Regions from separate parts of the Peribacillus sp. NPDC097284 genome, predicted to be linked through region 1. Evidence: riboswitches for the same ligand, from Rfam matches in the RefSeq annotation. Region 1 holds a riboswitch; each other region holds the start of a gene.

Region 1 (7,729 bases):
ACAACCATTTATGTCACCCATGACCAAACAGAAGCCATGACCATGGCCACACGGCTTGTAGTCATGAAGGATGGTATCATCCAGCAAGTGGGCGCACCGAAGGATGTCTATGAAAAGCCTGTAAATGTTTTCGTAGGCGGATTCATCGGCTCACCTGCCATGAACTTCTTTACGGGTACCTTGCAGGATGGATTCATTCAAATTGGGGAGCAAACACTTGAGGTGCCTCCTTTCAAAATGGATACGCTTCGTAATCAAGGCTATATCGGAAAAGACATCATTCTTGGCATCCGGCCTGAGGACTTTCATAACGAAGAAACGTTCATTTCCGCATCGCCCACTTCAACATTCACGGCTCAAGTCGATGTGGCCGAGCTAATGGGTGCCGAAATCATGCTCTATTCGACATTCGCCGGACAGGACTTTGTTGCCCGGGTGGATGCCAAACATATCATCCAGGCTGGTGATGCCATTGACCTGGCCCTTGATATGAATAAAATCCATTTCTTCGATAAAGAGTCCGAGCAACGCATTTTTGACGAAGAATCAGAAATGGAAGGCAACCAGCAAACGAAGATGGCTTAAGTAATACTTTTTGATTTTGATTTGCATACAAATGGGGGAAGCCTTATCGACCAAGGCTTCCCTCAACTTATTTCTCAAATCGAACCAATGTCTTTTCAGGCATTTCAATCGAATCAACATTCAATGTATCCATTTTTAACGTTAACTCACCTACTCGTTTTTCTTTCTCCTCCCCTACCCAGCAACTATACAATTCGAAATACTGATCTTTTTCAAGATAGTCATTCATCATTTCGCATAATGCTGTAAGCTTCTTTTTTGATTCAAAACACTGGCTTGGACTCATATCTTTTGAAATTTCAATTCCCCAGTCGGATGACACTTCATAAACAAACTGTGCCGTGAATTGATACTTTTTCACATGTTGTTTGTCGTACTTACTTGAAAAACAATCTCCAATCTGAATTAAGGCGTTATGCTCTTCATCTTCACTAAGACGGAGTTCCACGTTACACCCAATATAGCTCGCTAAACTCACATTACATGCTCCTTTATACTCCTCTTTTCCTCGATATATGGACGATCCGCCGAACTATTCTATTCCAAAAACTTACCTCATCCACTTCTATCGACCCGCTCCACGTTTCTTTTTTCAGCTTCATTATCCTGCGTCTAATCGCCTGCCTACCACGAAGCAATAAGACTTTAAAATATGGCATTCACGTTCATCACTTCATAACGATTCATGAGGTAGTCCTCCCATCCAAGGTAGGGATCTTAATTAGCCCAACGCTTCTTCAACATTCCATTCAATTTTTCAGATCCGAACAGCATGGCCATCACATAAACCAGAGCAAAGTACGGAAATACATCAAGCGTAGTGTACGAAGCAATTAACCCTAGAAAGGGCGGCAAAAGGGTGGTCCCCGTGTATGCCACAGCCATTTGATACCCTATGATGGACGGTGAATGGGTTTTACCGAACCTGGCGGGGGTCTCATGAATCATGCAAGGATAAATGGGGGCCAGGCCCAATCCGACTATAACAAAACCGACAAGCGACATCGTAACCGGCAAGGGCAGGATAAGGAGTACCGTCCCAATAAGTGCTGCAATCTGTCCTAATCGGATCATGAGCTGATGGTTGGTGACCTTCAAAAGAATAAATCCTGTTATAATCCGTCCTAGCATAATACCTGTATAGAAAAAAGAGACCCCTTGAGCGGCCAAAGCAGCTGACATGCCCTTGCTATTCACAAGATAGCTGCTTCCCCACAGTCCTAGTGTTGATTCAACGCCGCAATAGAAAAAGAACGTGAACAACGCATACTTGACTCCTTTGATTTTTAGCGGCTTTTCCTTGGATACCCGTTCTTCCGAGTAATCCGGATTCACTGTGCTACCTTCATCGATTGGCACCCTCTGAGAGACTAGATTCCATAATGGGAGGGTTAACACGAGTAAAAGGGCTAGGGTGAACTGGATATAGGAAATGGTTACATAACCAGCTCTCCATGTGCCTTGATTAGCCATATTATAAGACATCATGATTGGGCCTATGCTTGCCCCCACTCCCCAAAAGCAATGAAGCCAGTTCATATGATGGGCTTTATAATGCAACGCCACGTAGTTATTCAGCGCAGCGTCGATAGCTCCTGCACCCAGTCCCAAAGGGATCGCACAGATAATAAGCCAAGCCAGAGAGGGAGAATAGGCAATGCCAAATAAGGCCACCGCTGTCAGGGCCACACTTATACACGTGACCTTTCCCGTCCCCAGTCGTTTATTTAGCCAGCCGCTAGCCAGGCTTGAGAAAATGGTCCCTGCTGCAACAATCATATAAAGTAAGCCTGCAGTCTCCAGTGGCTGGTCATAATCAGACTGCATGACCGGCCAGGCAGCACCCAGTAAGGAATCTGGAAGACCCAGGCTTATGAAAGCCAAGTAAATCATAACCAATAAGAGCATTGCCAAGGATACCACCCTACTTTCCATTCTCCACGAATAACTCACTACCATAACATTATACGGCGAGACAAGCCCACTATCCCTCTATTTTTCCACTATGAATTTCCAAATCCAAGTTTAGGTAACCTCCTTTTCATGAAAAAATGATCCACATAAAAAAGAGACTTCTCATTTTTTTATGAAAAAGTCTCGATCATTAATTATTCTTAGATCTCACCCTATTATTCAAGAACTCTATTCCTGTACCAAAATCACTTCATCGTGTCCGCAGTTGGGGCACTTCATAATATGCGGGCATTGTCCCTTTTGAAGGGATTCGGGAAAACCGTCATTTTTTTTCAATGTATCAATATCCATATAAGCACTGTAATCATCGGCATAATCCATCAATTTCCCTTGATCTTCAAGGTCACTACTGCATTTAGGGCATTCTAAATGCATTTTTCTAAGACCATTGCATAGTGGACATAAAGACATGACCATTCCTCCTGTTCGATTTATCTAGTTTAAGTATTCGTTTATTCCATCATTTTAACACATTAAAACATCCTCCCTACATGCGAGGAAGGATGCTTACCTGTTGATTATTTATTGACCATGTTAGCAGGGTCAACCCATGCTTTGAATTCATCTTCCGTTAGGAATTCAAGTTTCAACGCCGCTTCTTTCAAAGTGGAGTTGTCTTTGAATGCAGTTTTCGCAATTTTAGCCGCTTTTTCATACCCGATATGTGGGTTCAATGCCGTTACGAGCATAAGAGAACGATCAACATTTTCTTTTATCTTATCTTCATTCGCTGTAATTCCTACCGCACAGTTATCATTGAAGGAATGAATGCCATCTGTCAATAATTTAACGGTTTGCAGGAAGTTGTAAATGATGACCGGTTTGAAAACGTTCAATTCAAAGTTCCCTTGGCTTGCTGCAAAACCGATTGTAGCATCATTTCCGACAACTTGTGTCGCAATCATTGTCATTGCTTCACATTGGGTCGGATTCACTTTACCTGGCATGATGGAGCTGCCTGGCTCATTTTCAGGAATGGCGATTTCACCGATTCCGCTTCTTGGGCCACTTGCCAGCCATCTAACATCATTGGCAATCTTCATTAAATCAGCAGCCAACGCTTTAAGAGCACCGTGTGCATAAACAATTTCGTTATGGCTTGTTAAAGCATGGAACTTATTATCCGATGTGACAAATGAATGTCCTGTATCCGCTGCGATTTGTTTAGCAGAAAGTGCCGGGAATTCTTTTTTCGTATTGATTCCAGTCCCAACAGCCGTACCGCCCAATGCAAGGTTCAATAATTTTTGGCTACTTTCTTCGATCATCGCCAAATCTTTATCAAGCATTGCTTTCCAACCGGAGATTTCTTGGCCAAGAGTTAGTGGTGTCGCATCTTGAAGATGGGTCCGTCCAATTTTCACGACATCCCAGAATTCTTTTTCTTTGGCTTCGAATGTGTCACGAAGCACTTTAATGGCCGGTACCAATTTTTCGGCAACTTCCATATAAGCTGCGATATGCATGGCTGTCGGGAATGTATCGTTAGAGCTTTGCGCTTTGTTAACATCATCATTCGGGTGAAGCATCTCAGTTTCGCCTTTTTCCTCTAACCATTTATTCCCTTTGTTTGCGACCACTTCATTCACGTTCATATTACTTTGTGTGCCGCTACCAGTTTGCCAGACGACAAGTGGGAAATGTTCGTCAAGCGTACCTTCAAGGATTTCACCACAAATTTTAACGATGGCATCCTTCTTCACTTCTGAAAGATCGCCAAGTTCAAAGTTCACTTTTGCTGCCGCTTGTTTTACGTAAGCAAATGCATGGACTAATTCAATCGGCATTTTTTCATAACCGATTTTGAAGTTATTACGGCTTCTTTCCGTTTGTGCACCCCAGTACTTATCAGCAGGAACTTTTACTTCCCCCATTGTATCTCGTTCGATTCTAAATTCCATGTGTTCTCCTCCTATATTCGCACTATCCACTGAGAAACAATATGTATATGTAATGAATAATGACGTTTTATATGATCCCCTATATATTGTACAAACATTATTATTGTAAAGCAAAAAAAACGGAACACAAATGACCTTTTCCTTCAGAAAAGTCCGTTTAATCTGAATCCGGTTCTATTACTCTGTTGAATTCGTAATTTTATAATGATAAATCTGATACATGTTCCATAATAGCTAGTCCCAAATAACCGTCTATTAGGAATGTCCTTGACAGAATCCTATATTTATAGTAAATTCAAAAGAAATTGAATAATCAAAACTCTTATCGAGAGAGGTAGAGGGAATGGCCCTATGACACCTCAGCAACCTTCATTTGTTTCAAACCAATGAAAAGGTGCTAATTCCACAAGTTTGTGTAACTTGGAAGATAAGAAGAATGACTCTATCCTACTTATTCAAGTCTTCTTCTTAAAGAAGACTTTTTTTATTTTATTTAACTAAAAGGAGCAGTGAAAAATTATGTACAAAACAGAAACCTATCTTGCTCAGCTTGGAAACCGCAGTGAAACGGCGACAGGAACGGTCAATCCGCCCGTTTACTTCTCGACGGCTTTCCGTCACGAAGGAATTGGTCAATCAACAGGATTCGACTATACACGAACAGGAAACCCTACACGCCAGCTATTGGAGCAATCGATCGCCAAACTAGAACATGGCGATCAAGGATATGCATGTAGCTCGGGAATGGCTGCCATTGCCACCATCCTTTCCTTATTCAAATCAGGGGATGCATGGATCAGTAGCGAAGATTTATATGGCGGTACATATCGTTTATTAGAGCATGGCTTTAAAAAATGGGGGCTACAATGCGAATATGTCAATACATGTTGCCTGGAGGATATTGAAAAAGCAATCACCCCTCAAACAAAGGCCATCTTTATTGAAACTCCCACAAACCCTCTTATGCAGCAAACGGACATTCCAGCCGTCGCCGCTCTTGCCAAACAATACAATTTACTATTGATTGTTGACAATACTTTTTACACGCCGATCATCCAACAGCCCCTCTTACTTGGTGCTGACATCGTGATTCACAGTGCAACGAAATATCTAGGTGGCCATAATGACGTGTTGGCCGGCTTGATTGTGGCAAAAGGCGCCGAGTTATGTGAGTCCCTTGCTTTCCACCATAATGGTATGGGTGCGGTATTGAGCCCATTTGATTCGTGGCTGTTGATGCGCGGGATGAAAACCTTGGCACTGAGAATGGAGCGTCATGAAAAGAACGCCAAGGTTATCGTTGATTATTTGACGGAACATGAAAGTGTAACGGATGTTCTCTATCCTGGTCGTGGCGGCATGATTTCATTCCGGGTCAATGATGAAACGGTGGTCAACCCATTTCTACAGTCCCTTTCATTGATTTCATTTGCCGAAAGCCTTGGTGGCGTCGAAAGCTTCATCACGTATCCGGCGACACAGACACATGCCGATATGCCTCTTGAAGTTAGAACGGCAAATGGAGTTTGCAATCGACTCCTTCGATTCTCTGTCGGCATCGAGGACAGCGGAGATTTAATCGAAGACCTGCAGCAGGCATTTGCTCAAGTAAAAAAGGAGGCAATACGATGACAAACCAAGAATTCAGTTTTGAAACCAAATTACTACACAATCAACATAAATTCGATCCAACAACAGGTGGGGTGAGTGTTCCGATCCAGCATGCTTCCACCTTCCATCAAACCGACATTGATCAATTTGGCAAATACGATTACAGCCGGAGCGGGAATCCGACGCGAGAAGCACTGGAAGATATCATTGCGGAACTGGAAGAAGGCACGCGCGGATTCGCTTTTTCATCCGGGATGGCTGCCATTTCAACGGCTTTCCTCCTGCTTTCTGCCGGTGACCATATCGTCATCTCTGAAGATGTATACGGAGGCACATTCCGAATGGTAACAACCGTGCTGTCCCGTTTTAACATCGAACATACCTTCGTGGATATGACGGATCTTGAGAGTGTAAAAGCGGCCATCCAGCCAAATACGCGAGCAATCTATATTGAAACGCCTTCCAATCCCTTGCTTAAAGTAACCGATATTAAAGCGGTATGTGATATCGCCAAAAGCATTGGCGCATTAAGCTTTGTAGACAATACATTCCTGACGCCTGCCCTCCAAAAGCCGTTAAACCTCGGGGCCGATATTGTCCTGCACAGTGCAACGAAATTTTTGTCTGGACATAGTGATGTCGTAGCAGGCCTTGCCGTCGTAAAAGACCCGGACCTTGCCGATAGAGTTGGTTCCCTCCAAAACTCTTTTGGAGCGGTGCTCGGTGTTCAGGATGCCTGGCTTGTGATGAGAGGTCTGAAAACCCTATCCGTCCGGATGGAGCACTCTCAAAAAGGTGCTGAAAGAATTGCGGAATATTTAAAACAGCAACCGTTAGTGAAAAACGTGTATTACCCTGGTCTTTCCGACCACCCACAACACGGCATCCAGGGAAATCAAGCCAGGGGAGCGGGAGCTGTTCTATCATTCGAATTGGAAAGCGAAGAAATTTTCCGCTCGTTCGTAAACCATGTCGAGTTACCCGTGTTTGCTGTAAGCCTCGGGGCCGTCGAATCGATTCTATCTTACCCGGCTAAAATGTCCCATGCGGCCATGCCTGCAGAAGAAAGGGAAAAACGCGGCATCACGAACAGCTTGCTTCGCTTGTCCGTCGGTTTGGAAAATCCTGATGATTTGATCAGGGACTTTGATTTAGCCCTTAAGAAAAGTGCAGAAAGACAGGCCGTTTCTACTAAATAATCGGATTGAGCACTGAGCTATTGGTTAAATAACGAGGATAAGAAGAATGAGTTTGTAAAATACCGAGAATTTGTTTACAAGGAAATGTAATCTATATGAGCAAATGAGAAAGAAGAGGAGCAAATGCCCCTCTTCTTTCTCATCCTACATATTATGAATCTATCCAGCCATCCCCTTATTAGGTCCAGCCTGCAGTTCATACATTTGATAGTATTTCCCCTTTTGTTCCATCAACCCTTCGTGTGTCCCCTGTTCCACTATCCGCCCTTTATCCAATACGAGAATCTGGTCGGCATTCTTGATCGTAGATAATCGATGCGCGATGATGAAAGTCGTTCTTCCTTTTTTCAACACTTCCATGCCTTCTTGGATGATGGCCTCTGTTTCCGTATCGATGCTCGCCGTTGCTTCGTCCAAGATCAAAATCGCCGGATCGAATGCCAGGGCGCGAGCAAAGGA
Region 2 (7,729 bases), on a different contig from region 1:
TTAATCTCTTTTGGAAGTTCTTCTAAAGAAGCAAATGCTTCACTTTCAACCGTATGGGTTTTGAATGAAGTGAAATTCCATTTATCTATCTTCGTTTTATCCGGTCTAGGCATCGGAAGCTCTTCTAAATCTGAAAAAGCTTTGATTCGAAGGTCTGATAGCCAAGATGGCTCATTATTTTTTGTTGAATAAGAGCTTATGTCCTCTTTTTCAAGCGATAATTTCATTTCTGTAGTCATTGCAAATCCTCCTACTTACGCTTCTTCGCCAACAGTTTCGTCTTCAATGCCCAATTCTTGTTTAATCCAGTCATAACCTTCTGCTTCTAGTCGTGCAGCTAATTCAGGACCGCCTGATTTAACGACGCGACCTTGCATCATAACGTGTACGAAATCAGGTGTGATGTAGTTTAGTAGACGTTGGTAGTGAGTGATGATCAAGCAACCGAAGTCTTCTCCACGCATTTCATTGATTCCTTTAGAAACGACTTTAAGTGCATCGATATCAAGACCTGAGTCAATTTCATCCAAAATGGCGATTTTTGGTTGAATCATCATTAATTGAAGGATTTCATTACGTTTTTTCTCTCCGCCAGAGAATCCTTCATTCAAATAACGTTGAGCCATATCTTCATCCATTTCAAGGAATTCCATGTTTTTATCCATTTGACGGATGAATTTCATAAGTGAAACTTCGTCGCCTTCTTCACGGCGTGCATTGACAGCCGAACGCAAGAAGTCTGCATTTGTAACACCACTGATTTCACTTGGATATTGCATAGCAAGGAAAAGACCAACACGAGCACGTTCGTCAACTTCCATTTCCAATACGTCTTCACCATCAAAACTGATGCTTCCGCTTGTTACTTCATATTTAGGGTGACCCATGATTGCTGAAGATAAAGTGGATTTACCTGTTCCGTTCGGCCCCATGATTGCATGGATTTCTCCGCCTTTTACTTCCAGGTTAACCCCTTTTAAAATTTCTTTGCCTTCTATTGATACATGAAGATCTTTTACCGTTAATGTTGAACCTGACATAATAATACCTCCGTGAACTTAATTCCTATTTTATTACAGAAAGTGAAAATCACTTTCTTGACTATAGTTTTCAAAAAATCATTCTCACTTTATTCTCATTACAATTTTATAACAAATCCAATTTAGAATCAACTAATATAGATGGAGGTTTTTACTCGCTAGGGAGTGGAAACCTGCCCTATTGTTATAAAACGACCGTATAAAGGCTTTTCACTGCAAATATGCCCTTATTTTAGTTTTCGTTAATGTAAGCTAATTATTCGGGATTCCATTCATAATAAGATATTCCCGAAAAGTTCAAGGGGAAGACGGTTGGCCCTTATCATGAAAAAAATCGATCTGCAGGAGTAATGAGCAGGATCCGGTACGTACAACAGATCACTTTTCATTTTACCTCTACAGACCGATTTTTGAAAGACTCTAATATATGCTTATCCGTGGATTTTACGTTGTAATTCCAGAACCATTTTATTGCATTGCTCATGTTCCCTATCTCTTACTTTTTCAACCTCGATACGAAGGTCTAAATTTCTGCTGTATTCACTGTACCCAACCCCATGTGATAACTGCATAGCTTTTTCCATTTCGCTCGTTACGTTTAAATCTAAAGTATTGATAGTGAACCATCCTTTCAAATTTGTGAATCATTTTGTTTCTTCGTCTATTCTATACCCTTTGCTTTCAACTTTAAACCCCAACTTAAAAACGACCTGGAAATCCAGGTCGTCTTTCGTTGCTTTATTCCTTTGCAGGTACGACTGCACCCTCATATTCCTCAAGAATGAAATCTTGAATTTCTTTGGAATGTAATACTTCCACAAGCGTCTTGATTTCTTCTTTGTCTTCGTCACCTTTATTAACAGCGATCACGTTCACATATGGTGATTCAGAATCTTCTATTGCAATGGAATCTTTAAGTGGATTCAAGCCAGCGTCGATTGCATAGTTAGAGTTGATTAGGACCGCATCTCCTTCGCCGCTTTCATAGATCTTCGGAAGTAATGCCGCTTCATAATCTGCATCGAATTTAATGTTCTTCTTATTCTCGACAATATCTTTTACTGTAGCTGTCGTTTTATCAATGCCTTCTTTAAGAGTAATCAGGCCATTCTTTTCTAAAAGTGATAAGGCACGTCCATGGTCTGCAACAGAGCTGCTTAAAATGATTGTTGCTCCTTCTGGAAGCTTATCAATGCTTTTATATTTTTGTGAATACAAAGCAATTGGTTCAATATGGATGCCGCCTGCATTAACAAAATCATATCCATTTTCCTTAATTTGAGATTCTAAATAAGGAATGTGCTGGAAGTAGTTCGCGTCCAGTTCTTTATTGTTCAAAGCCTTGTTTGGCAAGATATAGTCTTGGAATGTTTCCACTTCCAATTCAATGCCTTTTTCTTTAAGAAGAGGAATCGCTTTTTCAAGAATCTCTGCATGTGGTACATTCGATGCACCCACCACTAACTTCTTCGTATTATCGCCACTACCTGTATCTTTCTCTTTATCCGTTCCGCAAGCCGCCAATGCAATTGATAAAACTAGAACGAATGCAAACCCTAAAAACTTTTTCATCCTTTTCATCTCCCCTTATCTTTTATCCAATTTAGAAGTAATCACATCACCGATAATCTGTATGATGAAGACAATAATTAATATGACAATCGTCGCTACCAGGGTAACGTCGTTGTGATTCCGTTGATAACCGTCCAGATAGGCTAAGTTACCCAATCCACCAGCCCCGATGACACCTGCCATTGCCGTGTATCCAACCAATGCAATCGATGTTACCGTGATGCCTGATATAAGGGCCGGCATCGATTCTGGAAGGAGGACCTTATAAATGATGGTGCTGGTTTTGGCTCCCATTGATTTAGCCGCTTCAATCACGCCTTTATCAATCTCACGAAGGCCGATTTCGACCATCCGCGCATAAAACGGTGCTGCACCGATAATGAGTGCTGGTAATGCCGCATTCTCACCAATCATGCTACCGACAAGTAATTTGGTGAACGGAATTAATAATACAATCAAGATAAGGAATGGAATCGAACGGAAAATATTAACGAAAGCACTTAACACACCGTTAACGCCCCGATTCTCCCACATATTCCCCTTGCCTGTTAAAAACAGAAGCAACCCCAATAGTATCCCTATAAAAAAGGTCGCTACAACTGAAATACTTGTCATATACAGCGTTTCTTTCGTCGCTTCTATGATGTCTTCCCAATCTACATTCGGCAATAATTCTTCAAGCATGAGTAATCACCTCCACGCCTACCTGCTGTGCTTTTATGAATTCGATTGCGCGGAGCATTTCATCTTCACTGCCATCAAGGTGGATGAACAATGTTCCATATGAGCCGCTTCTCGTTTGTGATATCTTCCCCTGGACAATGTTCACATCCAACTCAAAATTACGTACCAATTTTGTGATCAACGGGCTTTCTGCATGATCCCCCACGAATGTCAGTTGAATCACTTTTCCTGCTGGATACCGTTCAAACAAATGCTCCATCGTTTCTTTTGTCTCTTCTGGTTCCGTCACCTGCTGAACAAAACGCTTAGTCATCTGTTCTTTAGGGTTTCTGAATACTTCCAGGACAGCTCCCTGTTCGACTACCCGTCCACTTTCCATCACAGCCACTCGATTGCAAATCTTCCGAATGACATGCATCTCATGTGTAATCAAGACAATGGTTAAACCAAGGCGTTGATTTATATCCACAAGCAATTCCAGGATGGAATCGGTTGTCTGGGGATCTAGAGCGGACGTGGCCTCATCACACAAAAGCACTTTCGGGTTATTTGCAAGAGCCCTCGCTATTCCCACCCTTTGCTTCTGTCCACCACTTAGCTGCGATGGATACGCTTTTTCTCTTCCTTCCAATCCAACTAACTTAATGAGTTCATTGACGCGCTTGATGCGTTCTTGCTTGGAGATGCCCGCAATTTCCAAAGGAAAGGATATATTTTCTTGAACGGTCCTTGACCATAAGAGATTAAAATGCTGAAAAATCATGCTAATCTCTTGACGGGCTTTACGAAGCTTAGACCCTTTAATTGTTGAAACTTCATTTCCCGCAACGTTCACGGAGCCCTCAGTAGGCCGTTCCAACCCATTCAGCATACGTATAAGCGTACTCTTGCCAGCCCCACTGTATCCGATGACTCCGAAAATCTCACCTTTATTTATTTCTAAATTCACACTATTCACGGCATGAATCGTTTCGCTATTTCCTTTTCCTGTTCGAAAAAGTTTACTGACGTTTGACAATGTAATCATGTATGCTCACCTCTTTATCCAATTAAGCCTATGAATTTAGTCGATTTATTTTTATGGCCTCCTGATGAATCTATCCTCTATGATTCAAAGAAAATAGAAAAAGCCCTTCTGCATGAGCAGAAAGGCAGGGAAAAGCAGGCCTTCCTCTCATCTCCCAAAGCCTCTACGCTTTGTGTGAATTGGCACCTTTCCAAGGAAAATCCTTGTCGGTTGCCGGGTTTCAACGGGCACATCCCTCCACCTCTCTTGATAAGAGCTATATATGGACTATTCTTTTTTGTCTTAACATTCACTTTACTATGTCTGAAATTTTAACACAGATAAAAAAGGAGTGCAATGTAAAATCCTAGGGTGTACCTGTTTCTCCATTAAACTCTTTGAGAATTCACTGACACGATATTCGTCGCTTTTTCAATCGCTTGCTCTAGATCTTCAAGTAAATCGTCTACATTTTCAATACCGATTGAAAGGCGAACCTGGTCGGCACTGACACCGGCCTTGACCAGTCCTGCATCATTCAATTGCTGGTGAGTTGTACTTGCTGGGTGGATGATTAGGCTTTTAGCATCCCCGACATTGGCGACATGCGACCATAACTCAACCGAATTGATGAGTGTGGAACCTGCTTCACGTCCCCCCTTAATTCCAAACGTCACCACAGATCCGGCTCCCTTAGGCAAGTATTTATCTGCAAGGGCTTTATCGGGATGATCATCGTTACCCGGATAAGAAACCCATGAGACTGCCGGATGGTTCTCCAAGTATTGAATGACTGTCCTCGTATTCAACAGGTGTTCCTTCATCCTGACATGGAGCGTTTCCAAGCCAAGCGTGAACTGGAATGCACTTTGAGCACTTAACGTCGGTCCCAAATCCCGAAGCAATTGCACACGCGCTTTCGTAATAAAGGCAGCAGGCCCTACCGCTTCGTAATAGACAAGTCCATCGTAACTAGGGTCAGGTTCCGTAAAGCCTGGATAATTAGGCGAATTCCAATCGAATTTACCACCGTCGATGATGACTCCCCCTAATGTCGTACCATTACCCAATAGCCACTTTGTAGCTGAATGGATGACAATATCCGCCCCAAAGTCTATTGGTCGGCACAGATACGGCGTTGCGAAAGTGTTATCGATGATAAGAGGTATCCCTGCTTCGTGGGCTATTTCCGCCACTGCTTCGATATCAAGAACCCTTAAGCTTGGGTTGCCGATTGTTTCGGCAAATATAGCCTTCGTTCGTGGAGTGATTGCCCGTTTGAAATTTTCCGGATCATCAGGTGAGACGAATTTCACTTTGATTCCGTATTTAGGGAGTGTATTTTCAAATAAATTATAGGTCCCGCCGTACAGTGTTGAAGCAGAAACGATTTCATCCCCCATACCAGCGATATTAAGGATGGAAAGGGATATAGCGGCCATGCCGCTTGCAACTGCCAATCCACCGATTCCCCCTTCTAACAGGGCCATTCTTTCTTCAAAGACACTGACAGTGGGATTGTGAAGCCTCGTATAGATATAGCCATTCTCTTTTAATCCAAACAGATTCGCTGCATGATCTGTATCTTTGAACAAATAAGCATTACTTTGATAAATGGGCACGGCGCGGGCACCCGTTTCGTCGACTTTTAAACCGCCATGCACACTCAACGTCTCAAAGCGGTAATTTTTTTCTGTCATTATATTCTCCCCTTCTTCCATTGTTTTAGTAGGGATTAAAGCGATATTGCCTCTTCTCTTGTTATATGCAAGGAACCTTATAATATGAAGAAGTCGGAACTTCCCGCCACCGTCCATAGAAATTTCCCTATTGAACGATGTCGCCTGGATAAGCGCGTTTTGTAAATGGCAGACATTCCATCCTCGTGTATGATGCGTCTATAACGTATGTACTTCATACAAAATATAGCACTTTAGTAGCAGGTAGTCAATTAGTTATTAGAATATTCAATCATTAATACGAATGCTATTTCCCCCCCATGACTTCAACAAAAAAACCAATCCATGTAGGATTGGCTTTTAGCTTATCTCTTTCAGCAATCCATACAAATAAGGAACAGACTGAAAGGCATATATTTTTTTTGTCATCTTTCCTTTTTCAAAAAGCAAAAGACAGGGTACGCTCTCAATTTCATATCGTTCAGCCAATGTCTGGACATAATTCATGTTCATTTTTCCAGCCTTCATTTCCGGGAACAGCTCTAGTGTTATGGAAAGCATTCTTGAAGCCACCTGGCAGGTTCCACACAAAGGTGTGTAAAGATATAAGCTAAAAGTGTTCCCTTGATCAACAGCTTGCTTAAAGTCTTCTTCTTTCCATTCCTCCATCAGTTACTCTTCCATCCTTTTACTTGTAAATTTAGTTTTCACTTTCATATTTGCAGTCAGTAGCACGGAAGCGATGTGATGTTCTGGGGTATCCTCGACTTCCTTGTACATCCTATCTATGTACAAATGCCTTGCTTCCGGCAGTTCCCGACGAAATTGTTTCCTTAGCTTTTCCCCTGACTCATCTGCGTCAAAAAGGATATAAACGTCCCGGCCTATCAATTCATCCACCATTTCATCCAACTTCGTTAAAGAAATGGTGCCATTGGTACATCTGATTTCGACTTCTTCGTCCAGAACGGATGCCACTTTGCGCTTGTCTGAAAGGCCTTCAACCATGATCACTTTATCGGGTACATCCCATTCCATCTCATCACCCCGTCTCCACTCAAATTGAAAAAGAGCAGGCTTAATTAAAGCCTCCCCCTCACCTTACTTACCCGTTTATCAGGCTATCATATTCGTTTGCACTCATCAGTTTTTCAACTTCACTGCTGTCTGATGGTTCAAGGACGATCATCCATGCTTTTTCAAACGGAGATTCATTAACGAATTCAGGATTGTCATTTAACTCTTCATTGATTTCAATGACCTTGCCGCTAATAGGAGCATAAAGTTCAGAAACCGTTTTAACGGATTCTACACTACCAAAGGGCTCGTTCGCTTTCAGTTCAGATCCGACCTCTGGAAGTTCAACAAAAACGATGTCCCCAAGTTCAGACTGGGCGAATGCAGTAATCCCTATGCGTACTGTACCCTCTTCCGTTTTGACCCATTCATGTTCTTTTGTATAACGAAGTTCTTTTGGCGTTGACATATTAATTCCCTCCATATTACAGCTTATATTTTATCTATTACATTATAAGGTAGATTCTTTGTTATGATAAGGAATTATCCAAATGTTTTGTAAAGTCTTAGCTCCAGGTTTGATCGAATTGTTCTTCTTTGAAACCTACTGTCACTTTTGAACCGTCCGTCACAATTGGTCTTTTCAAAAGCATGCCATCCGTAGCCAATATATCGAGCATCTCTTTCTCTGAAGCTTCTTTCAGTTTGTCTTTTAAACCGAGCTCGCGATA
Region 3 (7,729 bases), on a different contig from region 1:
CAAAAGGCTGTCAAATCAGTAAATTATTATAAAAAAAGAAAAACAGGTGAAGAAAAACGATTCGTTTTTCTTCACCTGTTTTATTTTTTGGACTTATAAGGCCCCTTTTGTTGTTTAAGGAAGGATAAAACCTCTAGAAATGCTGGGCCGTTATCAATCTGCCTGTAATTCTTGAAGGGGCAGCCCAACCTTTTGATCCTGTTAGGTACAGTTTCCACTGTATAATCTTCCAGTCTAAGGTTTTCATTCACTTCTTCCCATGATAAGGGAGTGGCTACCCCGGCGAAATGATTTCCACGAGGGGAATAAGGGACGATAATGGTTTTCCCTTCACTATGTTGGACAAAATCGAGATAAAGTCGATTTTGTCGATTTTTCTTCATTCTCTCTAAGGTAAAGTCATTTGGAAAGGAGCTTATTAAGTATTGACCAAGAAAATCAGTGAAAATATGTGTCTCTTTATAAGTAAAAGTATCTTCCGGTAGTGGAATATGAATCTGTAATCCCTTATTTCCTGAAGTTTTTACGAATGCTTCTATATGTAATGGAAGCAAGACTTTCTTTATTTCAAGAGCGGCATGAATCGCCAAGTTAAAATACTCAATCGAGGGAGGGTCAAGATCCAATACAATTTCATCTGGTTTAGTAGAGCCAGCTTTCTGAAATGGTGCATGGAACTCCAAGGCAAGTTGGTTGCCAAACCAAAGCAATGTTTCCAGTTCATTACATAGCATATACTCGATGTCTTCATTCAGGAACGTTTGAATCGATGCGGGCGCATACTCTGGCTTATTTTTTTGAAAAAAACGTTCAGGGTTCATTGCGCCATGAGGGTAACGAATTGTTGTCAGAAGTTTGTCGGCTAGAAAAGGCAAGAAATGAGATGACACCTCCCGTAAATATTGGAGGTATTCAACTTTTATCACCTTTCTATCCTTAAATGCCCAAATCGGTTTATCTGGTGATGTTATATGGACCGACTCCGGAAAAGTAAATTGACTGATAAGGAACCTCTCCCAAGTACATTCACTTGGTATCGTTTGCAACAGCCACTGGGAAAACTGAGGCTCCCGTAATTCATTTTCTTCATGAACATGCAGAAATTGCACTTCGATACAAATGGAAGGATGGAGGTAAAAGAACTTCGCATTCTCTTCGACGGCATTTTTTTTAATCAATTCGTGTAAAATGGTTTTATCCTGGGCACTCATGCCATTTTTGACGCTCCCAATCGGGGTAATTACACCGTCTTTATAAACGGAAATTGAAATATATCCGTTTTCTTTATGAAGAGCGGTGATAAAGCAGGGGAATACCCTCCAATTTTTCACCTTGATCCAGGAGGTTGACCGTTTTTCGTGCCATATGCTGTTGATGTTCTTGGCTACAATCCCTTCCCCATCCATGAGAATGACCTTGTTCATCGATTCATTTGCAGTATCATAGTTTCCAATCAGTTGGATTGGGCTTTCTTCATGGGGGCTAGGATTTTCTGGGAAATGAAGTTTCTTTCCTAAGCACTTCAACAAAGCTTTCCGTTCCGACAAGTTTTGTTTGGTAATGTCTTTTCCATTTAAGGTTAGTAAGTCAAACACTATGAATCGGCATGGGGAGAGGGTGGAAGCCTCGGATATCAATGTTTGGTTTCTCAAACGTCCACGCCACTGTATCTCGGAAAAGTCTGCCTTGGCTTCATTGGTTAGCCAAACTAGTTCTCCATCTAGTTGAAGGGGAAGTATACCTTCGAGGTTCAAGGTTTCTAGGAATTCACCGATTTCCGGAAAAAGAGGCAGCAACTCTTTTCCGTTCCGGCTCGTCAGCTTTGCCACTTTACTTTCTTCAATCGTTAAAATGGCCCGAAAGCCATCATATTTGACTTCATATATCCATTCCTTAGAACAAGGAGCTTCTGGATGATAGGTGGGCAACATTGGTTTTATCACATTTTTCCCTCCGTTCATTGCGTTTATTAGTATTTTCCCCATAAAATCTTAATTTTAAGAGTTGAGATATAATTTTTTTGAAAGAAATGGGAATGATAATAACAGTGAATCAATTAATCAACGATGAGGTGAGGAATTTGCATACAATATGGAAAGGCAGCATTTCTTTTGGTTTGGTGAATATCCCGATAAAGCTTCATGCGGCAACGGAAGATAAGGATATATCCTTACGAACTTTGCATAAGGAATGCCATTCACCGATAAAATACGAAAAGGTTTGTCCAGTTTGCCAGAAAGAAGTAGGCAAGGATGATATTGTTCGTGCGTTTGAGTATACAAAAGGAAAGTTTGTTGTCCTAGAAGACAATGAACTTGAGCAATTAAAAAAACAAAATGAAGATAAGGCAGTGGAAATCATTGATTTTGTTAAAATAGAGGAAATTGATCCAATCTATTTCAACCGAAGCTATTATATGTCTCCAAACGATGGCGGTACAAAAGCCTATTCTCTTTTGAGGGAAGCACTCTTGGAGTCAGGCAAGGTTGGTCTCGCTAAAATCATCATTCGTTCCAAAGAACAAATGGCTATCCTTCGGGTCGTGGATAACACATTGTTGATGGAAACCATTCATTACCCTGATGAGGTTCGTTCTGCAACCGACGTTCCTAATATTCCTGCTAATGATGCCATTGCAAAAAAAGAAATCGATACGGCCATATTATTAATTGATCAGTTGACATCGACGTTTGATCCGACTAAATACAAAGATGATTATAGAACAGCTTTGCTTGAATTGATTGAATCAAAGAAAACTGGCGAGAAAACCATTACAGCAAAATCTAAAGAACCCGTGGCCAATAATGTGACGGATTTAATGGCAGCTTTACAAGCGTCCATTGACAGGACGAAGCCGGAGAAAATGGTTGTAAAGAAAAAGACGACACGCAAAAGAGCGGAGCCTAAAAAGAAACAAGCGTAAAAAAAGCCTGAGCGAAATCTATCGCTTAGGCTTTTTTTGTTTTATCCTAGAGGTAGCGTGATAAATGAGGGAAAAGGTGGTGTCCGAGAATGCATAACTTTTTTAGCATACATATTTCAAAAAAACTTCTTTATATTGCCATGATGGCTGGTTTAATCCTAGTTTATTTTTTCATTTTTATTGAAATTGTGGAAGAACTGAAGGAAGGGGAGTTAATCGAATTTGATAAAGTCCTTATCAATTTCATCCAAGTGCCCTTTAGTGAACAATTTATCAGCTTTGTGACTACGCTCACATTTTTTGGGTCGGTGACATGGATAGTCGTACTAATTGGTATATTTGCCTTGATTTTGGCCTTATACAGAAGAAAACAGCTTGCTTTATACTTAATAATCACTTCAGCAATGGGTGGGGTATTTAATTGGGGGCTAAAATATCTTTTTCAAAGGGAAAGACCCGATATCGCTCCATTATTATCCGTTTCCGGATATAGTTTTCCTAGTGGTCACTCTATGGCTTCGGTTATCGTTTACGGAAGCATTGCAGTTGTATGTTTACGAATCGTCAAAAGTAAATATATGAACGGCATTATATGGTTTTTGGCTTTTTTGGCTTCATTGGTCATTGGATGGAGCCGCATTTATCTAGGGGTGCATTACCCGAGCGATGTTGTGGCAGGTTTTGTTGCCGGAGCTGCTTGGCTAACGATATCGGCATGGCTGTTACGATACCTGGAATATAAGGGGCGAAAAAATAGAAGCTAAGGGGAAAATGAAGGCATAAGAAAATCACCAAAATTATCAAAAAAGTGGTGTACTGTGAGGAAAGTAATGATCGCACCTATAAATTTTCATTAAAAGAAGGTCGCCTGTTCAATTTGGTAGTTACTTGTTAGGTATAAATAATTAGTAAGGATCTACAGTTTTCCACCCTTTTTAAAAGGAGACAAAAAAATTCGCCCCCTAAAGAGCGACAATGAGGAAATTAATCGTGAATCAACATATAGGCGACGGATTGTCTTTTTCGACTATATATTGTGTTCATATTCTATCATAATTAATTTGGAAATAGCAACTAAATTACTAAAACAAAGGGATTATTTTTATATCATTCTCTTTTCACATCATATTTTATACCTAGTAAAGAGGTTATTGCTTTTTTTTGGTATAATCAAATAATTGAATAGATTGAATATAAAGAATGTTTCTTTATTGCAATCTGGAAATTTAAAAGAAATGGAAGATGTCCAATGGAAAATCGTAAAATCATGTCTCTTCAAATTGGGATGCCAAAAGAGGAGGAGCTTTCGGGGGTAAAGATCAAAACGGCAATGGATAAGAAGGCCATCGACTATATCACCGTAACAAAATCAGGGATTGATAGGGATGGAGTGGGTAACAGAAAGTTCCATGGAGGGCCTGACCGTGCTCTATGTTTTTATCCCTTTGAGCATTATGATTTATGGAATCGAACATTCAATAAGCAGCTTTCCATCCCTGCATTTGGGGAGAATTTGACGATTGCTGGAATGACTGAACGTCAAACGTTTATAGGCGATATCTATCGCATTGGCGGGACCGTTATTCAGATTACACAGGGGCGTATTCCTTGCTCGACCATCTCCCACTTTAACAAAGAGCCAGAGTTTTTGAAATTGGTGATGGACACTAATCTAACTGGCTATTTTGCTAGGGTTATACAAGAAGGGGTAATTGGCCAACAAGATGATATCGTGTTATTGGATCGGCTTCAAGATAAGGTTACGGTACTTTATGCAACGGATGTCATCCTTCATAAGCGTGATGGGGAGGAGGGGGCAATGTCCTTGCTTTCCATTGAATCCTTGTCGGAAGAATGGGGAGCCTTGCTTTCTAAAAGGATGTATCGTTAAAAAGTCTGAAGAAAATGAAAAAATGATAAATATACTCTTGAAATTATCAGATGATTCATGTAAATTAAATATAAATAAATTTTGAAATGTTTAGAAAATTAAACTTAATAAATCTTATCGAGAGAGGTGAAGGGACTGGCCCGATGAAACCTCAGCAACCAGCCTAGGCAAAGGTGCTAAATCCAGCAAGCAGAGCTTGATAGATGAGGAGAATGTTTCGAAAAAAGCCTTCTTCTTTGAGAAGGTTTTTTTTCTTTACTCTCACACTCATAGAAACCGACAAAAACCATAGTGTTTTTAAGAGAGGGTGTACTAATTGGATTTTCGTAGTGAATTGAAGGAAAGAATGCTAGTTGGAGACGGCGCGATGGGTACGTTGTTGTACTCCTATGGAATCGATCAATGTTATGAGGAAATAAATTGCACCAATCCTGATAAAATTGAGTCTATACATAGGGCCTATTTAGAAGCGGGTGCAGATATTCTGCAAACCAATACATATGGTGCCAATTTCAATAAATTGAAACGGTATGGGCTGGAGGAAGAAGTCAGTCGGATCAATCGCCAAGGAGTCAGCCTTGCTAAACAAGTAGCGAAAGGGAAGGCTTATGTTTTTGGTACAATTGGGGCCCAGCGTAGTATACGTAAATCGGATTTAAGTATAGAAGAAATAAAACGGGGTTTTCGAGAACAATTATACAGTTTGCTCCTGGAAGATCCCGATGGAATTCTTCTTGAAACATTCTATGATTTTGAAGAGCTTGAAACGGTGCTTCAAATTGCTAAAAAGGAAACGGACCTGCCGATTATTGCAAATGTATCGATGCATGAACTTGGAAATCTTCAAAATGGATTTCATTTGAATGAAGCTTTTCAAAAGCTAGAGTACCTAGGTGCAGATGTCGTTGGGGTGAATTGCCGTCTGGGCCCCCATCATATGATAAGGGCACTGGAAGAAGTGAAATTGCCTATGCAGGCGTCGATTGCCATCTATCCTAATGCAAGTCTTCCAGATTATGTGGATGGGAGACTGGTCTATAAAGCGGAACCAGAATATTTCGGTTCAAGTGCACTCGAATTACGAAAACAAGGAGCAACCATTATAGGGGGTTGCTGTGGTACGACACCACTACATATACAAGCTGTGAACGAAATGATTGGCACTTTAGCGCCAGTCAAGGAAAAAATTACGAAAGCTCGACATATAGAAATTATTGAAGTGAATAACCAAAAACAAGAATTAGCTCTTCATGAAAAGGCAAAAACGGATAGAACGATCCTAGTTGAGCTTGATCCACCGAAAAAGTTAGGAATCGAAACGTTTATGGCAGGAGCTGAAGCCTTGAAAAAAGCTGGGGTGGATTCCATTACTTTAGCTGATAATTCACTTGCTTCACCAAGGATATCGAATTCGACCTTAGCCAATTTATTAAAGGCTGAATTAGGGGTGAATCCGATGGTCCATATTACGTGCAGGGACCGAAATCTTATTGGGTTACAATCCCATTTAATGGGATTGCATACGGTCGGGCTGGATGAAGTTTTAGTTATCACTGGGGATCCTTCTAAGATTGGTGATTTCCCGGGGGCAACGTCTGTCTATGATTTATCTTCATTCGATTTGATAAGTCTGGTTAAGCAATTCAATGAGGGCTACTCCTATTCCGGACAAAGTCTAGGGAAACGGGCTAATTTCAAGATTTCCGCAGCTTTTAATCCAAATGTGAAATATCTCGATAAGGCTGTTCAGAGAATGGAAAAGAAAATCGCTTGCGGTGCTCATTCGTTTTTGACACAGCCAGTTTATTCAGTAGAACAAATAGAAGAAGTCTATCAGGCGACAAAACATTTGGAAACACCGATTTTCATGGGGATAATGCCCCTTACCAGTACGAGGAATGCCGAATTCATCCATAATGAAATACCGGGGATTAAATTACCTGACAGTGTACGGAAAGCAATGGCCTCAGCGGGAGCTGATCCAGTAAAATCAAGGATTGAAGCTATAAATATAGCAAGGGAATTGGTAGACGCAGCCCAAGAGAGGTTCAAGGGAATTTACTTAATAACGCCTTTCTTACGCTATGAAATGACAGCGGAACTTACTACATATATTAAGGATCATGATCGTAAACAAACATCTGAGGTGGCAGGACATGAGTAAAAGAGAAATTAACGTGCAATTACAATCAAAGATTCTTCTTCTTGATGGAGCAATGGGCACCATGATTCAAGCTGAAGATTTAACGGCCGAGGATTTCGGTGGAGAACAATACGAAGGGTGTAATGAGTATTTATCGTTAACCCGTCCTGAAATCATTCAAACTATCCATGAAAAATATTTAGCGGCAGGTGCCGATATTATAGAGACTAATACCTTTGGTGCCACAAGCTTAGTGCTGGAAGAATATCAATTAAGCACGCTTGCATATGAACTTAATAAAGTATCGGCAGAGCTTGCCGTAAAAGCATGTGAAAAATATTCAAGTGATAATTGGCCCAGGTATGTAGCGGGTTCCATGGGACCAACGACAAAAACTTTATCTGTTACAGGTGGAACGACTTTCGATATATTGACCGATTCATATGAGGAACAGGCACTTGGCCTTATAGACGGTGGGGTAGACTTATTACTCGTGGAAACCTGTCAAGATATGCTCAATGTAAAGGCGGCCTTTTCTGGAATTAGATCGGCCATCGCTAAAACTGGCAAGGAAGTACCGATAATGATTTCAGGAACAATCGAGCCGATGGGAACGACGTTAGCCGGTCAGTCCATAGAGGCATTTTATTTATCGGTAGAGCATATGAACCCTCTGGCTGTCGGTTTGAACTGTGCGACAGGCCCAGAGTTTATGATTGACCATATCCGTACTCTAGCAGATCTATCCGACAATGCGATTAGCTGTTATCCA
Region 4 (7,729 bases), on a different contig from region 1:
CCATGTATATCGCCAATGTATCGATGCCTTTAGCAAGCGATTCCCATTTGATGTTATCGTCTTCACCCTTTTTACGATGACCGGTTACAATGGCAAATGATGATGCATGGTCTCTATGGGTAACCGGAATACCTGCATAGGCCGATGCGGCTATGCCAGCTGTAATGCCCGGTACTATTTCAAAGCGTATTCCATTTTCGACAAGAGCCTCTGCTTCCTCTCCGCCTCTACCGAACACAAAAGGATCTCCGCCCTTTAATCGGGTGACCACCTTACCCTTTTTTGCATATTTGACGAGAAAACGATTGATTGTTTCTTGTTGCAAGAGATGGTAATCCGGCAGTTTTCCACAATTAATCAATTCTACGCCATCTTTGGCATGAGTCAACAACTCTTTGTTTACAAGGCGGTCATATAAAATAACATCAGCTTCCTGAATACATCTTAACCCTTTTACTGTAATTAAATCTGGATCTCCGGGACCGGCTCCTACTAGATATACTTTCCCCATTTTGCAATCCGCCTTTCCTCAGAGTACTGTTTCGAAATTCGTTAAAACGAAACCTGCTCCATTTTTAATTTGTTTCTTTTCATATAATGATACGTCATTAACCATCGGCATTTTCAAAAACCGTTTTTCCAGCTCGATATCGACAAGCTGGAAAGCCATTTCATCTGAATCTGCGGCAATGACGACATGACATAATTCATTCTTAATTGTAACTTCAAAGCGATAAAGATTCATCATTTTTTTACCTCTTTTTAAACAGCAATCATGCTCGCTAAGACATTATCCAGTTTATTCTGTAATTCCGACGTTCCAACCCGTTCAACAAATTCAAGAAAACTTTCCGAGGGAAGTTTTTTGTCTTTAAAATAAAGAATTAGCTCTTTCAAGACATGATAAAGTTGTCCCGCTTCCACTTTTCCTTTTAGTTTTTCATTGAATTTTCCGCCAGCATTTAATGTTCCGCCCACGTATATTTCGAAAGCCTCAACCATCTTTTTATCTTGGTTTTTCATTTTTATCCCTTGTAATCCTATATCAGCAATCGCTCGCTGGCCACAGTTATTAGGGCAGCCAACCATATGCAGCCTTACCGGTACATCTAGATCAATTTCCTTATCCAATGTTTCGGCAATGGTTTTCATCCTGTTTTTCGTTTCAACAAGTGCTAGGTTACAATATTCTATACCTGTGCAGGAAACGGAGTAACCGAGAAATTTCTTGGGCTCGTATGGAAATCTTTCAAAGATTGTTTCCTGTTTTAAGGCTTCCAGATTTCCATCCGATACATTCGGAATAATCAGGTTTTGTGAATTACAATTCCTGATTTCCCCATTTCCATATCTTTTAGCTATTTCGGCGAACTCGATAACCTCTTCGGGCGTTAGTCGACCAACTGGAATATTGACACCCACATAGTTGAGTCCTTCCTGTTTTTGTTTATGTATGCCGTAAAAATAACCAGCATTCCATTCCTTCAACGCACTTTCTCCCTTGTCAGGTAGCGGCCCAGTGTATTCCAGTACTTTTTCCGTGAATTGTTCAGGGCCCCAATCAGCAACAAGAAACTTCAAACGTGAACGGTGGCGTTTTTCCCGGTATCCGAAATCACGAAATATCGTTGTGATCGCTGCAGCCACTTCTACCGTTTTCTCAGGTAAAACGAATAATTCCAGTTCTTGTGCCAGCATAGGGACTGAGGATAGACCCCCACCAACTTTCACATGAAAGCCGACTTCTTCTTTCCCATCTATGACCTTTGTTGCCGGATTAAAGGAAACGCAATTGATTTCGGCGTTTGAAGCATTATGTATATTAGCACTGACTGACATTTTATATTTACGTGGAAGGTTCGAAAAGTCTTCATTCATTCTGAAGTATTCAAATACATCCTTAAGGACTTCCCGCGTATCGAATAACTCATCTGGATCGATTCCAGCAAGAGCGTTGCCGATAATATTCCGTGTTATGTCTCCGCAAGCACCCGCTGTTGTCAATCCTACCTGATCTAGACGATTTAATATATCAGGGACCTGCTCTATCGTCAACCAATGAAATTGTATAGCTTGCCGTGTAGTGATGTCATAGACATCGCGGCCATAATCCTTAGCAATATTTGCAAGGGTGATCTGTTGGTCGTATGTGAGAATCCCTCCTGGAATCACAACACGCATCATCCAATAACCAGCTTCTTTAGGACGTTGTAAGTAAAGACCTGCCCATTTGAACACATCCCATTCTTCTTTAGGGATGGAATCGAATCCATTTGCCGCGTAATGAGGAATATCGTCAAAAATCTTCAAAGCATCTTTTTCCAGTTTCCGAATTTCCATTTTGTTTTTGGCAAGCGCTGGATTGTCCGCCCAAATCTTCTCGTACACCATTTCTTTTCCCCCTAGGTTAAATCGCTCTCTTTGTTGTCAAATAGTCTATAACCTGTTCGACGCACTCTTCTACACTAAACTGACTGGATTCCAATACGATTTCCGGATGTTCCGGTTCTTCATATGGAGAATCGATTCCAGTGAAATTTTTAATGATACCTTTACGAGCCTTGTCGTAAAGGCCTTTTGGATCACGGACTTCACATTCTTCAAGTGGACATTTTATGTACACTTCAATAAACTCGCCTTCTCCAAGCAGGTCCCGAACAATTTGACGATCTGCACGAAAAGGTGATATAAATGCCGTTAATACGAATTGACCACTGTCCACGAAGAGCTTGGAGACCTCTCCAATCCGTCTAATATTTTCTGTGCGATCTTTTTCTGAGAAGCCTAAATCCTTGTTAAGTCCATGACGGATATTATCCCCATCCAAAACATAATTTCGGATATTCCGATTATACAACTCTTTTGCAACAGCATTGGCGATCGTTGATTTCCCAGAACCTGAAAGCCCGGTAAACCATATCACCGTGCTCTCATGACCGTTTTGCTTCCGTCTAAGTTCCTTCGTTACCGATGCATCATGCCAAGTTACATTAGTACTTTTACTCATGAGGATCCTCCTTCTAAAACTTACAATAATTAGTTATATACCTCGTTCTTCTTAAGCCCTTCTATCAATACTTCGATTACTTCTTTGCGGCTGAAAGTCGCTGGTGGAATTTCCCCATTCCGTAACATTTCCCTAACCTTCGTCCCAGAGAGGATGACGTGATCTTCTTTACCATGCGGACATGTTTTTGCAGAAGCCATATTCCCACATATTTTACAATAGAAGCTATGTTCAAAGAATAATAATGTTATCCCTAACTCATCAGAAGTGAAGTTCCCGAAGATTTTTTGTGCGTCATACGTACCGTAATAATCGCCCACACCTGCATGGTCGCGCCCGACAATGAAGTGAGTACATCCGTAGTTTTTACGAACCATTGCATGAAAAATCGCTTCTCTAGGTCCTGCATATCGCATGGCTGCTGGGAATACCGCAAGTGAGACACGGTCCTTTGGATAATACTTTTCAAGTAATACTTTATAGCTTTCCATCCGAACGTCAGCAGGAATGTCATCGGACTTCGTGGCACCAACTAATGGGTTTAAGAATAAGCCATCCACTATCTCCAATGCTGTTTTTTGAATATATTCATGGGCACGGTGAACGGGGTTTCTTGTTTGGAAACCGACAACCGTTTTCCACCCTTTTTCTTCAAATGTTTTTCGGGTATCAACTGGGTCTAAATAATGATCCTCGAATAATGGACGCTCGATCCGTTTAATAAGCTTGATTTTACCACCTACATATACATCGCCACGATTATATAGATTTTTTACACCTGGGTGATTCTCATCATCCGTTTGATAAACTAAAGTTGCCTCCACTTGCTTATCAGGTGTAAATATATCGGAAACGGCAAGGACTCCATAAGTTTGGCCCTCATGAGTTAACTTTACTTCTTCTCCGATTGTAAGAGCGTTTACCACATCAGCGGAAAGTGGTAATGTAATAGGAATACTCCAGACATGCCCGCTGCTAAGCCTCATATCCTTTACTACTGTTTGATAGTCTTCTTTTGAAAAGAATCCCTCAATGGGGCTGTATGCTCCAGTCCCTATAAGTTCCAAGTCGCTTAATGAGATTTCATCAATTTCAACGGATTGTTCTATTTTAGTTAAATCATAGTCTGGTTCAAAGCGATTGATTAATGTTCCTCCGTGCGGCAAGCTAATGGTCATGCTGATTTCCCCCTGAATTTTTTATAATTATGATAAATGTAATCCGCATTCTGTTTTTTGGGCACCTTGCCATCGTCCTGAACGAAGATCATCAGCATTAATGGCAGGTGCTGTACATGTTTTACAGCCAATACTTGGATATCCATTATCATGAAGCACATTATATGGTAAGCCATTTTTATGCGCATAACGCCATACATCTTTCCATGTCCAATGAATGAGCGGACAAATTTTGATAGATTTGAATTTGTTGTCCTTGTTTATATATTCAGTCAATGCACGGGTTTCCGATTGCTCCCTGCGCAGTCCCGAGAGCCAAGCCGTCGCTGTTGATAATACTTCAGTGAGCGGCGTAATTTTGCGGATGTTACAGCATTGATTTGGGTCATGAAGCCATAATTCATCACCAAATTCAGCGGCTTGTTCTTCCAATGTCATTTCCGGTTTCTTCATTACAATGGAAAGCCGTGGGTAACGATTTTTCACTTGTTCGATTAATTGGTAAGTCTCAGCGAAATGAACATCCGTATCCAAGAATACGATTTTGGCGGAAGGATTAACCTTTGCCAGCAAATCTGTCAGTACAATTCCTTCAATCCCAAAACTACAGGCATAAATGAGTTTATCTCCGTACTCTGAATTTGCCCATTCCAATACTTCTAAAGCGCCTTTTGTATCGCTATCTTCCGGGAACGAAGGTAATGTCGCTGTATCAATATTTTCATAGTCCACTAGCTCTGCCAACTCTATACCCCCTTTTAAGAATCACCCTATGGTACAGCAGATATCTTTGAAAGCCTTTGAAACACCATTTCTTATAATGAAAAAGGCGGCTTTAACCAATAGTTTCCTATTTATATCAGCTAAATCCACCTCTAGTTTTCTAGTCAGCAGTCCATTTATTTAATTCTCAATTTTTCGTTTCTTTCCATTTGTATAACCTTACCGTCCTGAACGATAAGGGTTATGGATCCATATTTCATAGTTTTTAGCATTTCTTGCAGTCTTTCAAATATTTCCCCCAGCTGATTTTCCTTTTCCAAGGCTATTCCTCCTTTAAGAAAACTCGTCGACTAGCTTGTCGTAAGATGATCAGCTTGTAAATGAATTCCCCCAAATTAATAAAATCAATCAGAAAAATCCTTCCATGCCAAGATGGAAAGATTGATAAGGTAATCTTATTTACCTTATCTTCCAAAATGATGACATTTTGTTGGATGTAGCACCTTGCATTCATGATGCAGGTTGCTGGACTTCAAAGGGCCAAATCCCTCCGTCGCTCTTGATAAGTTTTATTATTTTAAATATTAACACATATCAAATCATTGTCAATGGAGTTTTCATATAAATTAACTTGGTTTAATATTTTGGTTTAACTTCAATTATTATACACAAATAGTTCAAGTTTGTTACAGTGATTTGTTAAGCCAGTAAAAAAGGTTCATTCATCCTGAACAAGCTTGAATAAACCTTTAAAGTAGCCTAATAACTTAACTTGTTGATGGGAAGGGTCAAGATAAAAAGAAGAAATGATCAATTTCTTCTTTTTTGTATGGCTTCTACAAATTCCTTTACTTGACTCTTTGTACGATCAAGTAATTCCACTTCCTTAATCGGATGTTTTGGATTCTGCTTATCGATTTCTTTATCGACAAAGTATAACCCCTGCATCGGTTCCCCTTTTAATATTGATATAAGAGGTTTCAGCGCATAATCTATAGCTAATAAATGCCTGTTGCTTCCCCCAACCATTATGGGCAAAACTGGCTTATCCTTAAACGCGCCCTCGGGTAATAAATCAATTAGAGCTTTCAACACTCCTGTATAAGATGCCTTATAGACAGGTGAACCAATAATGATACCATTAGCTTGCTTAATCTTTTCTGAAAGTCTTAGAATATCCTCGCTATCATAACGACCTTGGAATAAGTCGTTTGCAGAAAACTCGGTAATAGAATGATAGTCCGTCGTAAATCCTTCTTTTTCCACCAACGTTTGGATATATTTTAATGAAATATCTGTTCTTGATGGTATAGCAGGGCTGCCTGATAAAATTATAATTTCGCTCATATATATTCCTCCTGTATGTAAAATCTGCAAAGGATCTGGGTCCTTTCCAGTTAAGCAACTTCAATTAATTATCTTAATTATCAGAAAAATAAAAGTCAAGTAACTTGATTGGAATTTATATTTTTGAAACACTAATAAGAATTGTATTATGCCATTGACTAAAAATCCTGCCCCGTTAGGGCAGGATTTTTAAAGCTTTTCAACTCTATTGATTGATTGAGTCTTTCACCATTTTTAAAAAAAGTTGTATAAATCGTTGATCACCGGTCAGTTCTGGATGAAACGAACTGACAAGAACCTGTTCTTGTCTAGCCGCCACTACTTTCCCGTCATAACTTGCTAATATCTCCACATCTTCACCTACGCCAACGGCAAAAGGTGCTCTGATAAAGACACCCATGAAAGGTTCTTCCATTCCTTTAACTATAAGGGGTGCTTGAAAACTTTCCCTCTGACGACCAAAACCATTTCTATTTACTGTAATATTGATAAAACCAAGATGGGGATGTTCCAAACTAACCATTTCCTTTGCCACTAATACCATCCCTGCGCAAGTTCCGAAAATCGGTTTTTTTTGTTCGAAAAATGCCGTAATCGGCTCCATGAAACCATAATGGTCCATTAGTTTTCTCATAGTGGTGCTTTCTCCACCAGGAATGATCAGGCCATCGATATCCTTTAACTGTTCTGGGTTCTTAACTAATATCGCATGCTCACCGGCTTCCTTGATTTGGTTCATATGTTCCTCTACAGCACCCTGCAAACCTAAAACACCTATGGTTACCATGTTTACCATCCACGCTCCTGCATTCTCTCAGCTGGGGCCAACTTAGAAATATCAATTCCTTTCATCGCGCTTCCCAATTCTTTAGACAACTTGCCTATTAAATCATAATCGGTGAAGTATGTAGTTGCTTGTACGATGGCAGCAGCGAATTTATCGGGATTTTCCGATTTAAAGATTCCTGAGCCCACAAATACACCGTCTGCCCCAAGTTCCATCATCAGGGCGGCATCTGCAGGAGTCGCAATTCCACCTGCTGCAAAGTTTACTACAGGTAATTTCCCTGTGCGCCGGATTTCCTTCAGAACTTCATAAGAAGCACCAATATTTTTTGCTTCAGTCATTAATTCATCCTCGCTCAGCATGCATACTTTACGAATTTGAGATTGAACTTTTCTCATATGCCGTACAGCTTCCACAATGTTCCCTGTCCCAGGTTCTCCCTTCGTCCGAAGCATCGAGGCCCCTTCGCCGATACGTCGGGAGGCTTCCCCTAAATCCCGGCAACCACATACAAAAGGTACTATATAATCGCTTTTCAAAATATGATATTCTTCATCGGCTGGAGTCAGTACTTCACTTTCATCAATGTAATCCACTCCCATGGATTCCAAGATTCTCGCTTCCACAATATGACCGATCCTTGCTTTAGCCATCACTGGGATCGAAACAGCTTTCATCACTTCCTCC

Evidence for each region. A riboswitch is a leader RNA that binds a small molecule or an ion and turns the genes downstream of it on or off. The one in region 1 is predicted to bind S-adenosylmethionine.
Region 2: linked by a shared signal. The riboswitch ahead of ACIQXU_RS13455 (methionine ABC transporter ATP-binding protein) and the one ahead of ACIQXU_RS14160 (methionine biosynthesis PLP-dependent protein) in region 1 are both predicted to bind S-adenosylmethionine.
Region 3: linked by a shared signal. The riboswitch ahead of ACIQXU_RS08735 (bifunctional homocysteine S-methyltransferase/methylenetetrahydrofolate reductase) and the one ahead of ACIQXU_RS14160 (methionine biosynthesis PLP-dependent protein) in region 1 are both predicted to bind S-adenosylmethionine.
Region 4: linked by a shared signal. The riboswitch ahead of ACIQXU_RS09535 (YezD family protein) and the one ahead of ACIQXU_RS14160 (methionine biosynthesis PLP-dependent protein) in region 1 are both predicted to bind S-adenosylmethionine.

Annotation. Positions count from the first base shown of each region.
Region 1 is NZ_JBIWCZ010000007.1:72,455-80,183, forward strand. It holds gene ACIQXU_RS14135 (ABC transporter ATP-binding protein) at 1-585, shown strand, start outside; gene ACIQXU_RS14140 (hypothetical protein) at 653-1,063, opposite strand; gene ACIQXU_RS14145 (MFS transporter) at 1,303-2,499, opposite strand; gene ACIQXU_RS14150 (hypothetical protein) at 2,728-2,970, opposite strand; gene fumC (class II fumarate hydratase) at 3,078-4,460, opposite strand; SAM riboswitch class I at 4,780-4,894, shown strand; gene ACIQXU_RS14160 (methionine biosynthesis PLP-dependent protein) at 4,980-6,092, shown strand; gene metC (cystathionine beta-lyase) at 6,089-7,270, shown strand; gene ACIQXU_RS14170 (ABC transporter ATP-binding protein) at 7,430-7,729, opposite strand, start outside.
Region 2 is NZ_JBIWCZ010000006.1:150,992-158,720, forward strand. It holds gene sufD (Fe-S cluster assembly protein SufD) at 1-239, opposite strand, end outside; gene sufC (Fe-S cluster assembly ATPase SufC) at 255-1,040, opposite strand; gene ACIQXU_RS20955 (YuzK family famiily protein) at 1,472-1,624, opposite strand; gene ACIQXU_RS13445 (MetQ/NlpA family ABC transporter substrate-binding protein) at 1,779-2,612, opposite strand; gene ACIQXU_RS13450 (methionine ABC transporter permease) at 2,628-3,296, opposite strand; gene ACIQXU_RS13455 (methionine ABC transporter ATP-binding protein) at 3,289-4,323, opposite strand; SAM riboswitch class I at 4,468-4,579, opposite strand; gene ACIQXU_RS13460 (O-acetylhomoserine aminocarboxypropyltransferase/cysteine synthase family protein) at 4,692-6,002, opposite strand; gene ACIQXU_RS13465 (thioredoxin family protein) at 6,342-6,650, opposite strand; gene ACIQXU_RS13470 (toprim domain-containing protein) at 6,654-7,019, opposite strand; gene gcvH (glycine cleavage system protein GcvH) at 7,087-7,467, opposite strand; gene ACIQXU_RS13480 (arsenate reductase family protein) at 7,565-7,729, opposite strand, start outside.
Region 3 is NZ_JBIWCZ010000003.1:134,894-142,622, forward strand. It holds gene ligD (DNA ligase D) at 81-1,943, opposite strand; gene ku (non-homologous end joining protein Ku) at 2,081-2,923, shown strand; gene ACIQXU_RS08725 (phosphatase PAP2 family protein) at 3,013-3,687, shown strand; gene ACIQXU_RS08730 (MOSC domain-containing protein) at 4,173-4,814, shown strand; SAM riboswitch class I at 4,926-5,024, shown strand; gene ACIQXU_RS08735 (bifunctional homocysteine S-methyltransferase/methylenetetrahydrofolate reductase) at 5,131-6,978, shown strand; gene metH (methionine synthase) at 6,971-7,729, shown strand, end outside.
Region 4 is NZ_JBIWCZ010000003.1:313,457-321,185, reverse strand. It holds gene cobA (uroporphyrinogen-III C-methyltransferase) at 1-511, opposite strand, end outside; gene ACIQXU_RS09560 (DUF3906 family protein) at 530-748, opposite strand; gene ACIQXU_RS09555 (nitrite/sulfite reductase) at 763-2,391, opposite strand; gene cysC (adenylyl-sulfate kinase) at 2,408-3,007, opposite strand; gene sat (sulfate adenylyltransferase) at 3,037-4,185, opposite strand; gene ACIQXU_RS09540 (phosphoadenylyl-sulfate reductase) at 4,213-4,917, opposite strand; gene ACIQXU_RS09535 (YezD family protein) at 5,085-5,201, opposite strand; SAM riboswitch class I at 5,370-5,477, opposite strand; gene ssuE (NADPH-dependent FMN reductase) at 5,719-6,255, opposite strand; gene pdxT (pyridoxal 5'-phosphate synthase glutaminase subunit PdxT) at 6,461-7,042, opposite strand; gene pdxS (pyridoxal 5'-phosphate synthase lyase subunit PdxS) at 7,045-7,729, opposite strand, start outside.